3 regions of the Tumebacillus amylolyticus genome follow, and region 2 is predicted to be linked to each of the others. Evidence: riboswitches for the same ligand, from Rfam matches in the RefSeq annotation. Region 2 holds a riboswitch; each other region holds the start of a gene.

Region 1 (4,211 bases), on a different contig from region 2:
TTCTGGATGGCGATGACCGCCGAGTTGACGTCAGCGCCAAGCACGGCTGCCGGAGAGTTGATCGCGAAGTAGACGCCCGGCGTGAGCGCACAAGCGGCGATCAACGCCATGATGGCAACACCGGACTCCATCAGCATACCGCCGTACCCGATGAAGCGTGCGTGGGATTCCTTTTGCACCATTTTCGGCGTGGTGCCCGACGAAACGAGAGCGTGGAAACCGGAAATCGCCCCACATGCGATCGTGATGAACAGGAACGGGAACAACGGACCTGCAAAGACCGGGCCGGAGCCGTCGAGGAAGCTCGTGATCTTCGGCATGTGGATCTCCGGACGGACGATCAAGATACCGATCGCGAGCAAACCGATGGTGCCGATCTTCAAGAACGAAGACAAGTAGTCGCGCGGTGCAAGCAAGAGCCAAACCGGCAAGATGGAAGCGATGAAGCCATACCCCATGAGCATCCACGCGAGGGTGGTTTTCTCATAGTCAAAGTAGTGCGCGATGGACGAATCAGCCACAACTTGGCCGAAATAAAGTGCGAGCATCAACAGAACGAACCCGATCACGGAGCCTTCCAAGACGCGACCCGGACGGATGAAGCGCATGTACACGCCCATGAACAGAGCGATCGGAAGCGTTGCGAACACTGTGAAGGTAGCCCACGGAGAATGGAACATCGCATTGACGACGACCATTGCCAGAACTGCGATCAAAATGACCATGATCGCCAAGACACCGACCAAAGCGAGTGTGCCGCCAAACGGCCCGATCTCGTCTTTGGCAATTTGACCGAGCGATTTCCCGTTGCGGCGCATCGAGCCGAACAGAATCACGAAGTCTTGGACGGCACCGCCGAGCACGACGCCGACGAGAATCCAGATCATGCCGGGCAAGTACCCCATCTGCGCGGCGAGGATCGGACCGACCAACGGACCGGCACCTGCAATCGCTGCGAAGTGGTGACCGAACAACACCCACTTGTTGGTGGGGACATAGTCTTTGCCGTCGTCGTTGATTTCAGCAGGCGTTGCCCGCTTGTCATCGAGGCCAAAGACGTTTTTCGCCATGTATTTCGAGTAGAAGCGATACCCGATGGCATACGTGCAGACGGCTGCGATGACGATCCAAGATGCGGAAATCGTCTCGCCGTTGTTGATCGCAAGCAGCGCAAACGCTACGCCGCCGAGGACTGAGACCACCGTCCAGATCAGGATCGAGAGCAAATTTTTGTTCACGGTGTGAAGCTCCCCCTTCAAGTAACGGAATATATGAAACCGTTTTACTATTAGAATTATACGACAACTTTGTGAAATTATCATCCTTATCGATAAAAAAACCGACCGTTTCGGATCCGGTCGGTTCTAAACGCTTATAGATAGGAACGAGCTCCGATGTAACGCGGGCCCCAATAGCTGTCGTGGAGAGAGTCGATCTTCACACCGTGCGAAGACGTCGCGGAGATGAACTGGTCGTTGCCGATGTAGAGACCCACATGGGTCGCACCAGCGCCGTAGGTGGTGAAGAACACGAGATCGCCCGCTTTGAGCGAGTCAACGCCGGAGCCGCTTGCGTACATGTCAGCTGCCGTGCGCGGTGCGGAGACGTCGTACTGTGACAGAACATAGCCGACGAAGCCGGAGCAATCAAAGCCGGACGGAGTGCGCCCGCCCCATGCATACGGGGTGCCGAGGTACTTCTCAGCCGTGTCGATGACTTGATCTGCTGTGGTCGTGCCTTTCGCAGCGCGGAGTTTCGACGCAGCTGCTTGAATCGCCGGGCCGGTTTCCGTGCCCACTTTGCCGTTGACTTCGATTCCGTGGTCGCGTTGGAACGCGCGAACGGCGTCTGCGGTGATCTCACCGTAGTAGCCGGTGTTCTCCGGGTATGTAAAGTAGCCGAGCAGTCGGAGGTCCGCCTGCACTTGAGTAACATCATTGCCGGTCGATCCAATGGTGATGAGGGTCTGTCCGTACGGAACAGCTGCATGTGCTTGCACAGTAGACAGAGACGGCGCAACAAAGACGAGGGCAGCAACAAACAAAGCTTGTACAATACGCTTCAAAATGAAATTTCCTCCCCAAGCGGCCTCCGAGGTTAGTTGACGGGTTCGGGTCGAGAGTAACCCTTCCGCCCGCAGGCGGTTCACCCCATGAAAATAAGTCCCCCGTACTGGTTTGCTTACCAGATTCGGCCAATTTCGACATGATGAAAGTCTACCATACAAATTGTCAGAAATCAACGAAATGAGAGATTCTAGGCAGAAAATAATTTCGACAAGTGAAAGATCAAGAATGAAAGCGATTTCAAAATAAAAACGGTCTCTCATTCGCCGTCCGCGAAGTGAGAGATCTTTTTTTCATAGAGTTTGAAGAACGGATAGTAGATCAGCCCTGCGATCACGAGGTCCACACCTTGCAACACAGCTCCCCGCCACGAACCGTCCGCGAGAAAGCCTCCGAGAAACACCGGCATCGTCAGCGGCGGTTGTACGGTCGGCACAGGGACGAGCCCGGTGTGCATCGCGAGGAAGTTCACCGTCACGATCACCGTGGGAGCCAACAAGAGCGGCAGGACGAGGATGGGGTTTAACGCAATCGGTACGCCGAACACGACAGGCTCGTTGATGTTGAACAGCCCCGGCACCAGCGCCACTCGCCCGACCTGTTTCAACTGCTGGACTTTCGATCGTAACAGAAAGAACACCAACGGAAGCGTCGCCCCCGAACCGCCCAAGTGCGCATACATATGAAAAAACGGCTCCGACACGATGTGTGTCGCCGGCTCCCCTGCTCCCAGCGCTTGGATGTTCTCACTGAGGTTGGTCTGCCAAAGCGGGTAGGCGACCGAAGAAACGACGTTCATCCCGTGGATTCCGACCGCCCAGAGCAACATCATCAGCCAAATCTGCAAGATCGCGGAAGGCAACGTATCTGAGGCTTGCACGAGGAAGCTCAGTTTCGCCATGACGACCTGCGGCAAGGTCAAGGCCGTTGCCGGGTCGAGCGGGTGCGGCGAAAACGTTGTCGTCACCCACCATTCCAGCAGAAACGCACCTCCCACCGCGAGAAAGGCAGGAATCATCATCTCAAACGACTTTGAGACGTTCGGCGGGACGGCGGGCGGCATCTTGAGGATCAATCCGCGCCGGAGCAGAAAGCGATTGAGTTCTGCGACACCGATGCCGGTCAGCATCGACACAAACAGCCCCACCGCGCCGAGATTGTCGAGAAATTGATCGAGCCGGATCGCGTGCAATCCGATGAGATGCCCCTCCTGTCGAACGCCCACCGGCAGGCAGAACACCAACAGTGTCGCCATCGCCATCAACCCCACTCGCCCGCCGTCGATCTTGTAGTGCTTGGCGAGACTTTCGGCAACCCCGTAGCAGACCCAGAACGCAATGAGACCGAATGTGAGCTGAAACGGAACCATCAGCATCGGTCGAGCGTCGGTCAACCACGCATTGATTGCCCCCAGCACGCCGTCCTGAATGCCTTCGGGCAGTGGAGGAATGGCAAAGATCAAGAAAATCGAGCCGACGATGATCATCGGCAACGCGCTTCCAATAAAAGCATTGCGGATCGCCTGCATATAGCGGTTCTCCACGACCCGTGCAGTCACGGGCAAAATCGTGCGTTCCATGAAAAGCAGGAGTTTGTTCATGAGGTCAGACTCCCTGCTCCATCAAGGCAAGCGCTTGACGCAACGCCCCAGCACCATCGGCGAGCGCGTAGGTCCGGCCCTCAATCACGCCGGCCGGGCGACCGTGAGCGGCGATCGAGTTCATCAAATAGCGCACTTGCGGCGCAATCAAGAACACATCCGCCTCCTCCACGTGATCCTGGACTTCATTGCTGCCAATCGCCCGAATCTGCGCTTGTACACCCGCTTCCTTGGCGGCCGTCTCCATCGAGTTCACCAGAAGCGACGTGGACAGGCCAAAGGAGCAAACCAACACGATGCTGTTCATCCACGTACTACCTCCCCTTGCGCCAACAATCTCCAGAGATGTCCCAACTCACAAGCCGGAACTTCAATTCCTAATGCATCGGTCACGCTCTGCAACGCGTGCAGAATCTGATCGCCCCCTTGAATCGGCGGCGGCAGTTCGCCCCGTTCTTCGGTCGGCCATACGCCGCGTTGCATGCGGTGTTCAATCGCCATGACGAGATGCATCGTCACGCCAATTTGCAAATCGACATCGATCT
Region 2 (4,211 bases):
TTTTGTATTTGTCGGGGAACTCGTTTTTCACTTTTTGATAGACGGCGTCGGAGTCGCTCATCACTTTTTCTCCCATGATGTTCACGAGGCCCGTGCCGGTGTATTCGACGTAGACGTCGGCGCTGCCGCTCTTCATGGCGCTGAAACAGACGTCCGTGCCGCCGAGGTAGGATTTGGTTTTGACTTTGAGGTCGGTGTTTTTCTCCAACATCAGCCCGACCAAGTTCGCCATGATGTCTTGTTCCGTGAAGTTTTTGCCGACGACTGTGATTTCATCGGACGCTTTCGAACCGGTCACGGCGGAGCACCCCGTCACCAATCCGGCAAGCGAAACAGCGAGTGTACCTGCAAGCAAAGCTTTGATTGTTCCTTTTTTCAAAAAATCGTCCCCCTCGTAAAATTAGTTCAGTTCTTTTCGAATACGCAGACCTTTGGGCGTTGCCAAGCGGTCAATCCAAGCCAGAAGCAAGTCGAACACAATCGCCAGCACCGCCGCCGGAACGGCCCCTGCCAAGATAACGCCCGTATCGACCATCGAGATCCCGCGCAGGATCAAGTCGCCGAGGCCACCGGCCCCGATAAACGAAGCGAGCGTGGCCACGCCGATCGTCATGACCGTCGCGGTGCGAATACCGGCGAAGATCATCGGACGTGCGAGCGGCAGTTCCACCATTCTCAGCAATTGAAAACGCGTCATGCCCATGCCGCGTCCCGCTTCGAGAAGCGCCGAATCCACATCGAGAATGCCCGTGTAGGTATTGCGAAGGATCGGAAGCAGCGCATACGCGACCATCGCAATGATCGCCGGAACCGACCCAATGCCGAAGACGGGAATCATGAACCCAAGCAACGCAAGGCTCGGGATGGTTTGTAAGATGGAAACGAGTCCGAGAACTGCCCCTGCCAATTTACGATATCGAGTCAACAGAACGCCCAAGGGAATCGAAATCAAGATCGCCCAGAACAACGCGATCAACGAGAGCGTCATATGTTGCAGGCTCGACTCCAAGATGTCTGTCCAACGGTCAGCGAACGTCGTCAAAAGTTCATTCACCACTTGCAGCCGCCTCCTCCAGATAAGGTTTGGAAAGCACATCGACCAAGCAAGCGCGGGTTACGATCCCGACGAGTTTCCCCTCTCCGCTCACGACCGGTACGTGTCCGTAGGGTGCATCTTGCACCAACGTGATCGCATCCCACAGCGGAGTTTCGGGACGCAGGGTCGGTGCATCTGTGCGCATGACATCGGCGAGCGTCTTGGACTCCTCCGAATAGCGCTTGTAGATATCGGCCGTGTCGGCAATTCCGTGGTAGCGGCCGTCTTGATCGGCGACGAGAATCGCGGTGACCCGCTTGCGTTGCATGGTCTGCACCGCTTCGGCGAGGCCTTTGTAGCGGCTCATCTTGACCGGTTGAAGGAGCATCACGTCGGCGACGGTGAGCGCCGGTTTGGCCGCGAGACGTTTTTCCCCGATAAAACCACGTACAAAGTCGTTCACAGGATGGCGCAGAATGTGGTCAGGAGTGCCCTGCTGGATGACTTGACCGCCTTGCATGATGATGAGTTCATCGGCGATCTTCAGCGCCTCGTCCATGTCGTGCGTGACAAATACGATGGTTTTGTGGAGTTCTTGGTTTAAACGGATGAGTTCGTCTTGCAATTGTTCCCGCGTAATCGGGTCGAGCGCGGAAAACGGTTCGTCCATCAAGATGATGGGCGGATTCGCCATCAGCGCGCGTGCCACACCGACACGCTGCTGTTGGCCCCCCGACAATTCGGCGGGGTAGCGGTCACGATACGAGGCTGCATCAAGCCCGACCAGTTCCAGCAACTGATCAATCTTGGTCAGATCATGACCTTTTTTGCCATCGGTCAAACGCGGTACCAGTGAGATGTTCTCGGCGATCGTCATGTGTGGAAACAGACCGATCTGCTGGATCACATACCCGATGCGGCGGCGGAGCTCGGCGGAATTCTGCGCTTGAATGTCTTGGTTAAACACGCGGACTTCGCCTGAGGTGGACTCGATGAGGCGGTTGATCATCTTCATCGTGGTCGTCTTGCCGCACCCGGACGGTCCGACGAGCACGACGATGTTGCCCTGTGGGATCGACAAATTCAAGTTGTCGATCACCACGTTGTCCCCATACGATTTGGTGACATTGCGAAACTCGACTGCATTTCTTTTCACTTCAACATCCCCTCCCAATTGCTGGTGTACCAGGTTTGGCGGGGTCTTTTGGCTGTGAACATGCAAAAAGACCCTACCAAAAAACGATAGGGTCCGAAAAAAACTACGCAAAAAAGACCCCATCGGTTCTCATCGGGTCAATGTGTGTGAAACCTGCATGCAATTGACCCATCTCTACGCTGACGAGGTTAGCTGACGGGCTCGGGAAAGATGGTTCCCTACGAGCTTGGTATTCACCCAAGCAACGATGCGCCCCAGGAAATGTGGTTCCCCCGCTTCCCAATAGGAGTATCAGGAATTAAGCAATACCTTTAGGATAGACGACGATTGTGTTCATTGTATGTCCGTGAATAAAAAAAGAGCCACCTTTTCACAGGTGGCCTTTTTCGCGAACTTGCTGTTCCTCCAAAAGTCCCAGCTTTTTCGCGACGAACGGCGTCGTGCTGGCTTGCAAGAGCAACGTGAACAGAATCGCAACGAAAGCGATCGCCGACATCAGCTTCGCGTCTTCCAAGCCGGAGCTTCCGACGATCCCGACCAACGCGGCGGCGATGACGCCCGTTTCGCGCGTCCAGAACAGGAAGAGAATTTCGTTGCGTTTCCATTTCGCCCTGCGATCCGGCAGCAAGCAGCTCAGCACGGTGATCGGACGTGCGAGGAATACGAAGACCAAGACGACGAGCAGCCCTTGCAGTCCGTAATCCTGGAGAACGCTGAAATCGACTTGACTGCCCAGCAAGATGAAGATCAACATGCGCAACTTCAAGGACACCGCGTCGATGAACTCGTGAGCGGCGTGCTCTTGTTTGGGGAGGATGGTCAGTTTGAACGACTCCGCATTCCCGATCATCAACCCGGCGACGAACACGCTCATGAATCCGCTGGCATGAATCCACTCCGCACCCAAGTACGCGGCGAGCACCGTAATGACGATGACCATCGGGGCAAACTCCCGAAGCAGACCGCGGTCGTTCTCGGAGATTAGGAAAGCGGCGATCCATCCGACGATGGCGCCGACGACGATCCCGCCCAATGCGAGCTGTGCGAACTGCAACCCGATCGAGCCCCACTCGACGGCGGCTCCGGTCGTCATCAACAGCGAGAACACAACGGTCGCCATGATCGCCCCGGTCGCATCGGTAAACGCCGACTCCGTGATGACCGTCTGGCTGACTTTGCGACGCACGGGAAACTTTTGAAAGATCGGCACGAGAGCCGCCGGGTCTGTGGAAGCCAAGATTGACCCGAGCAACAGCGCCGGCATAAACGACATGTCGAAAATCCAGACTGCGGCGACGGCGACCACGAGAGCCGTCACGACAACCCCGAGTGTTGAAAGCAACGTGATCGTCCGCCAGACTTCCTTGAGCACGGACAGGCGCGTAATCATGCCGCCGTGGAAGAGGATGAACGACGCCCCGAACAGGAGAATCGCTTGATTGGCGGTCGATTCGGATCGGATGTCCACCAGATCCAATACGGATGGCGAGAGCAACATCCCGATGAGGATGAACAGCACCACGTCCGGGATGCGCAGCTTTTCGGAGAGCTTCCCGCCAAGCGTCCCTACGAAGAAGACAAGTAAGATTGCCGTTAAAAAGGTTTGAGCGAGTTCGACAGCATGAGAATGCATGAATACCTCCTGCGAGCACGGTTTATATACTCAATTTTACCACACCGCTTCTGAGGTCTAGGGTGCCCCAAAGACGGGTAGCGTCTCTTAGCTAACCCTCGATTCGTTTTTCTGCCGTAGTCTCGCCGCGTGCTCTAGGGACAATCGTGAAAAATCAAGTTCTTCCTTCCTATTAAAAGGGGAGCTTCTAGTACAAGAGGCTCCCAATCCCACCACACACGAGGACTACCACCCACGCGGGTACTTTCCAAAAAACCAACAACCCGAATGTCAACAACGCCAACGCCACGTCTATCGGTTCTCGGATCGCCTTGGTCCAGACCGGATTGTACAAGGCAGCGAGCAGAATGCCGACCACCGCTGCGTTGATTCCATTCAACACCGCT
Region 3 (4,211 bases), on a different contig from region 2:
TCGACCGGCTTGAAAAGAACCGAAATCCACCTGTCCCTGGCTGTCCGTCGCAATCAACGCCGCCGAACGGTTAACTTCCCCGCCCCAGTCGGAATTGGCAATAACAGCCGTTTTGCCGCCCGGTTCGTGGATGATATCGCCGAGCAGACCCACCGTGGAGGGATTTCCTTTTTGCTTGTCCACGCTTTCGAGAAATTGCGGCCATTGCGGCAAAACAACGCCCGCCGTCGGTTCCTTGCCCATATGTCGGATATAGAGGTCGCGCCCCGTTACCGTCTGGCCGTCTTGCTGAACCGTCTCTCCCGCTTCATACGCTTCAACCGACGAGAGATTCGCCCCCGAACGACTGCCTGCCCCGATGGTGAGGGCGGCGTTGACGTCCGTTTTGCTTCCGAGCGTGTTCAAGTTCATGACGCCGATGGAGCCGACCTCTTGCATGTGCCAGAGGTTCGGCGTCCGCTCAGGCGTAATGTCCGAAAGGCGCAACCCGTCGAGCAACAGCAAGACCACTTGCCGCTGGGTCTTCACGGGATCGTTGGAATACGCAATATCATCTGCGGCACGTGCTGACGAGACGGGCAGCGCCAGAGAGAGCAGCATCAGCAACACCAACAGGCCACCGCCGAGCCTGAATTTTTTTCTCATACGATCACTCCTTGGCGACTCTCCATCACCGCGTCATATTCCTTGAGCACCGCCTGCATCATCCCGTGTCGGGAAAAATGCTCCTGTGCCCGTTGAGAGCCGAGACGTCCCATTCGCTCGCGCACATCCGGCCGTTCGATCAAATAGCACAGGGAACTCGCGAGCAAAACCGAGTCTTCCGGCGGGACGAGCAGACCTGTCTCGCCATGCACGACCACTTCCGGCAACCCGCCGACATCGCTTGCGACTACGGGACGACCCGCCAACATCGCTTCAATGGCGACGAGGCCCAGACCCTCCTGCCTCGACGGGCAGACGGCGATGTCCACGCCCGGCAACACCTGTGCGGCGTTCGGCACTTCGCCGAGAAAACGCACGCGGGCGAGACCGACTTTGCCTGCGAGATATTGATAGTCGGACAACATCGGCCCGTCGCCGATCAGAACCAGTTCGGCATCGAAGCCTCGCGACAATAAAATCGTGAACGCTTCGAGCAGCCTGTCGATTCCCTTCTCCGGCACCATCCGCCCGATGCACGCGATCACCACGCGATCGTCGTCTTCACAACCAAGCACAGCACGCGCATAGCGTCGAGTCAGCGGCGGCGGGCCTTGTATGCCGTTGCGAATCGTCACCGAACGGTACTCTTCCACGCCGTGTGACAAGCGAATTTCTTGTCGCAGCGAATCGGACACGGCGATGATGCGGTCGGTGTCGACGGCGAGGCGGCGCTCCAGCGCGTTCATCGCTTTTTTCAAAAGAGCTTGGCGGGGCAGGACGTGGTTGTGGACGGTGTAGAGCACAGCCGGGCGGGGTTCGATACCGCGCACGGCAAACCGTCCGACATAGCCCGCTTTGGCCCCGTGCAGGTGGACGATGTCAAACTTCTCCCGCCGCATGACTTTCTGCAGATGCCGCACAGCCAGCCAGTCGGAGATTGGATTCATCCCGTCATCGAGCGGAAACGGCACGGTCGAAACCAAACTCCTGAGTTCTTGAAAAAGCGCCGTTTTCTTCGGGCACGCCGCCGTAACACGGTGTCCGGCGTCTTGCAAGCCTTGAATCAAATCCAGCACATGACGACGCATGCCGCCCTGCATCGGGCGCAACACTTGAAGTACATGATAGGTACGCATAAGGTCACCTCTCTCATCTCTTCCAGTACTTCCCCGAAATGAGCATGAAAAAACCACCTGCTCTCCAAGAGAACAGGTGGTTTTTTTATTTCAAGATATAGAGTTGGATATTTTGCTTGCCGAACTGGATCAGTTGGGTGTGGTTCGCGTCGATGTAGATGTCGATGCGGTTGCCCTTGATCGCGCCGCCGGTGTCTTCGGCAGTTGCGAAGAAACCGCCCGCCGGAAGCAGCGGAGAATTGTAGCCGGTCACCCAGACTTTCGAGCCCAGCGGAATCACGTTCGGGTCGACCGAGATGACGCCTTCACGCACTTGGGTGCCCATCTTGGTCTTGCCGCCCCATTGCCACATGATGTTGCCCGGACCGTACGCGGTAGCCGCGACGTCAACGGTCTTGGAATATTCCTTGCCGGCAACGGTCGGAGCGGCCGGTTGCTTCACCGGCGCAAGAACCGGAGTGGTACGAACCGGAGTCGGAGCTTTTGCTTCTGCACGAGCCGGAGCCGGAGTCGCTGCGTGTTCTGCGCCCTTGGCCGGAGCTGGGGACGTTTCGATCGCTTTGACGACCGGAGTGATGTTGGTGTTCTTGCCGACCGGAATCGTGATCACTTCGCCGATGAAGAGGTTCTCACGGTCGAGGTGGTTCACACGTTTGATGTCGGCGATGGTGGTGTTGTAGCGTTTCGCGAGATAGCTCATGTAGTCACCGTTGCCCACTTTGTACGGGAACGGCATGTTGAGCGTTTGGCCTGCGAGAACGACGTCCGATTTCAAGTTGTTGGTGAATTTCACCGCTGCCACCGTGGTGCCGTTGACTTTCGCCAGCTCGGAAAGGGTTTGGCCCGGTTGGACGGTGATTGCGGCCGCTTCGGCCTTGGTGTTGATCAGGGTCAGTGCGCCTGCCATCATCAGAGTACCTACGAGGAGGTGCTTCCAATTTTTCTTCATGTTCATCATGTTGCACGTCCCTTCTAAAAGCCTGCGGAGTTAGCTGACGGATTCGGGAAGAAGGTTCCCGCCCGTTGACGAGTTGTCACGGGTTCACCCCAAGTTTGGTTCCTCCGCTCCTCTTCGAAAGTGAGGATTCGGCTTGTTAAGTTTTATTTGTCGTTCGCTGTCGAACATAGGCATAACTCTACCAGACAATCCCGAGTGCTTCACTAGGTGATAACTGGAAACCGACTGGGAAATCCTCCGCAGCCGATGAGACTGCGGGTTCCCACCGAATTGGAAAAAAGCTCCCGTCCACCTCGGCGGTGGACGGGAGCTCTTTTTCGGGTATTATTTGAGAACTTTGACGAATTCTATGTTGGGATCGTCCGGGCCTTGGACCGGCAGACCTTCTTTGACATGTTCGACGATGTAGTCGATGTTGTCGGTGGTGACGACTTCGCCCGGCATGACAATCGGGATACCCGGCGGGTAGACCATGATGAACTCGGCGATGATGCGGCCGGCCGCTTCTGCAAGCGGGATGATCTCCGTCTGCTTGTTGTAGAACGCGTCGCGCGGCGAAAGGGCCAGCAGCGGCGTGGACGGGTACTTGACCTGTTTGCGCTCCAGAACTTCGCGGCGGTACTTCGTCGCGATCACTTCAAGTGCGCTGACGAGCGCGTCAATCGTTTCTTGCGTGTCGCCGAACGTGATGATGCAGAGAATGTTGTAGAGGTCGGACATTTCGACTTCGATGTTGAAGTCGGTGCGCAGAATCTTCTCGACTTCCCAGCCCGTCAGACCTAAGTTGGAGACGGTGACGTTGATTTTCAACGGGTCGTGTGCGAAGGTTGCGGAGTTTTTCAGAATCTCGTCGCCGAAGCAGTAGAGACCGTCGATCGCATTGATGCGGTTGCGGCAAGCGCGGGCGAGTTCCAGTGTTTTGGTAATCAGGTCGTGGCCGTGGATGGCGAGGTTCTTCCGTGCGACGTCCAACGAGGCCAGCAGCAGGTACGACGTCGAAGTCGTATGCAACATGGAGAGCACCGATTGGACGTGGTCCGGCGAGACCAAGCCTTCGCGGACGTTGAGCACCGAACTCTGCGTCATGGAGCCGCCGAGTTTGTGAACGGACGTGGCCGCCATGTCGGCACCGGCTTGCATCGCCGAGAGCGGCAAGTCTTCGTGGAAGCCAAACAGCACGCCGTGCGCTTCGTCAACCAAAACCGGGATGCCGCGTTCATGCGACAGATCCACAATCGACTTGAGATCGGCGGACACACCGAAGTAGGTCGGGTTGATCAGAAGCAGCGCTTTGGCGTCTGCGTTTTCGTCAAGCGCCTTGCGAACCGTATCGAGCGATACGCCGTGGGCGATGCCGATCTCCGGATCGATCTCCGGATGCATAAATACTGGATGCGCTCCAGAGAAGATGATCGCCGAGAGGATCGACTTGTGGACGTTTCGCGGTACGAGAATTTTCTCACCGGGGCCGA

Evidence for each region. A riboswitch is a leader RNA that binds a small molecule or an ion and turns the genes downstream of it on or off. The one in region 2 is predicted to bind cyclic di-AMP.
Region 1: it holds a riboswitch for cyclic di-AMP, as region 2 does, so the genes downstream of both, JJB07_RS11805 (C40 family peptidase) here and JJB07_RS03245 (ABC transporter ATP-binding protein) in region 2, are expected to answer to the same signal.
Region 3: it holds a riboswitch for cyclic di-AMP, as region 2 does, so the genes downstream of both, JJB07_RS07265 (LysM peptidoglycan-binding domain-containing protein) here and JJB07_RS03245 (ABC transporter ATP-binding protein) in region 2, are expected to answer to the same signal.

The regions. Positions count from the first base shown of each region.
Region 1 covers NZ_JAEQNB010000003.1:365,408-369,618, forward strand. Annotated here, with positions in the region: gene JJB07_RS11800 (carbon starvation CstA family protein) at 1-1,238, opposite strand, end outside; gene JJB07_RS11805 (C40 family peptidase) at 1,373-2,065, opposite strand; cyclic di-AMP (ydaO/yuaA leader) riboswitch at 2,072-2,206, opposite strand; gene JJB07_RS11810 (PTS sugar transporter subunit IIC) at 2,326-3,666, opposite strand; gene JJB07_RS11815 (PTS sugar transporter subunit IIB) at 3,671-3,973, opposite strand; gene JJB07_RS11820 (sigma-54-dependent transcriptional regulator) at 3,970-4,211, opposite strand, start outside.
Region 2 covers NZ_JAEQNB010000001.1:684,929-689,139, reverse strand. Annotated here, with positions in the region: gene JJB07_RS03255 (ABC transporter substrate-binding protein) at 1-379, opposite strand, end outside; gene JJB07_RS03250 (ABC transporter permease) at 401-1,096, opposite strand; gene JJB07_RS03245 (ABC transporter ATP-binding protein) at 1,047-2,192, opposite strand; cyclic di-AMP (ydaO/yuaA leader) riboswitch at 2,356-2,507, opposite strand; gene JJB07_RS03240 (cation:proton antiporter) at 2,563-3,825, opposite strand; gene JJB07_RS03235 (chromate transporter) at 4,013-4,211, opposite strand, start outside.
Region 3 covers NZ_JAEQNB010000002.1:80,502-84,712, forward strand. Annotated here, with positions in the region: gene JJB07_RS07255 (hypothetical protein) at 1-645, opposite strand, end outside; gene JJB07_RS07260 (glycosyltransferase family 4 protein) at 642-1,781, opposite strand; gene JJB07_RS07265 (LysM peptidoglycan-binding domain-containing protein) at 1,867-2,739, opposite strand; cyclic di-AMP (ydaO/yuaA leader) riboswitch at 2,744-2,883, opposite strand; gene JJB07_RS07270 (aminotransferase class I/II-fold pyridoxal phosphate-dependent enzyme) at 3,064-4,211, opposite strand, start outside.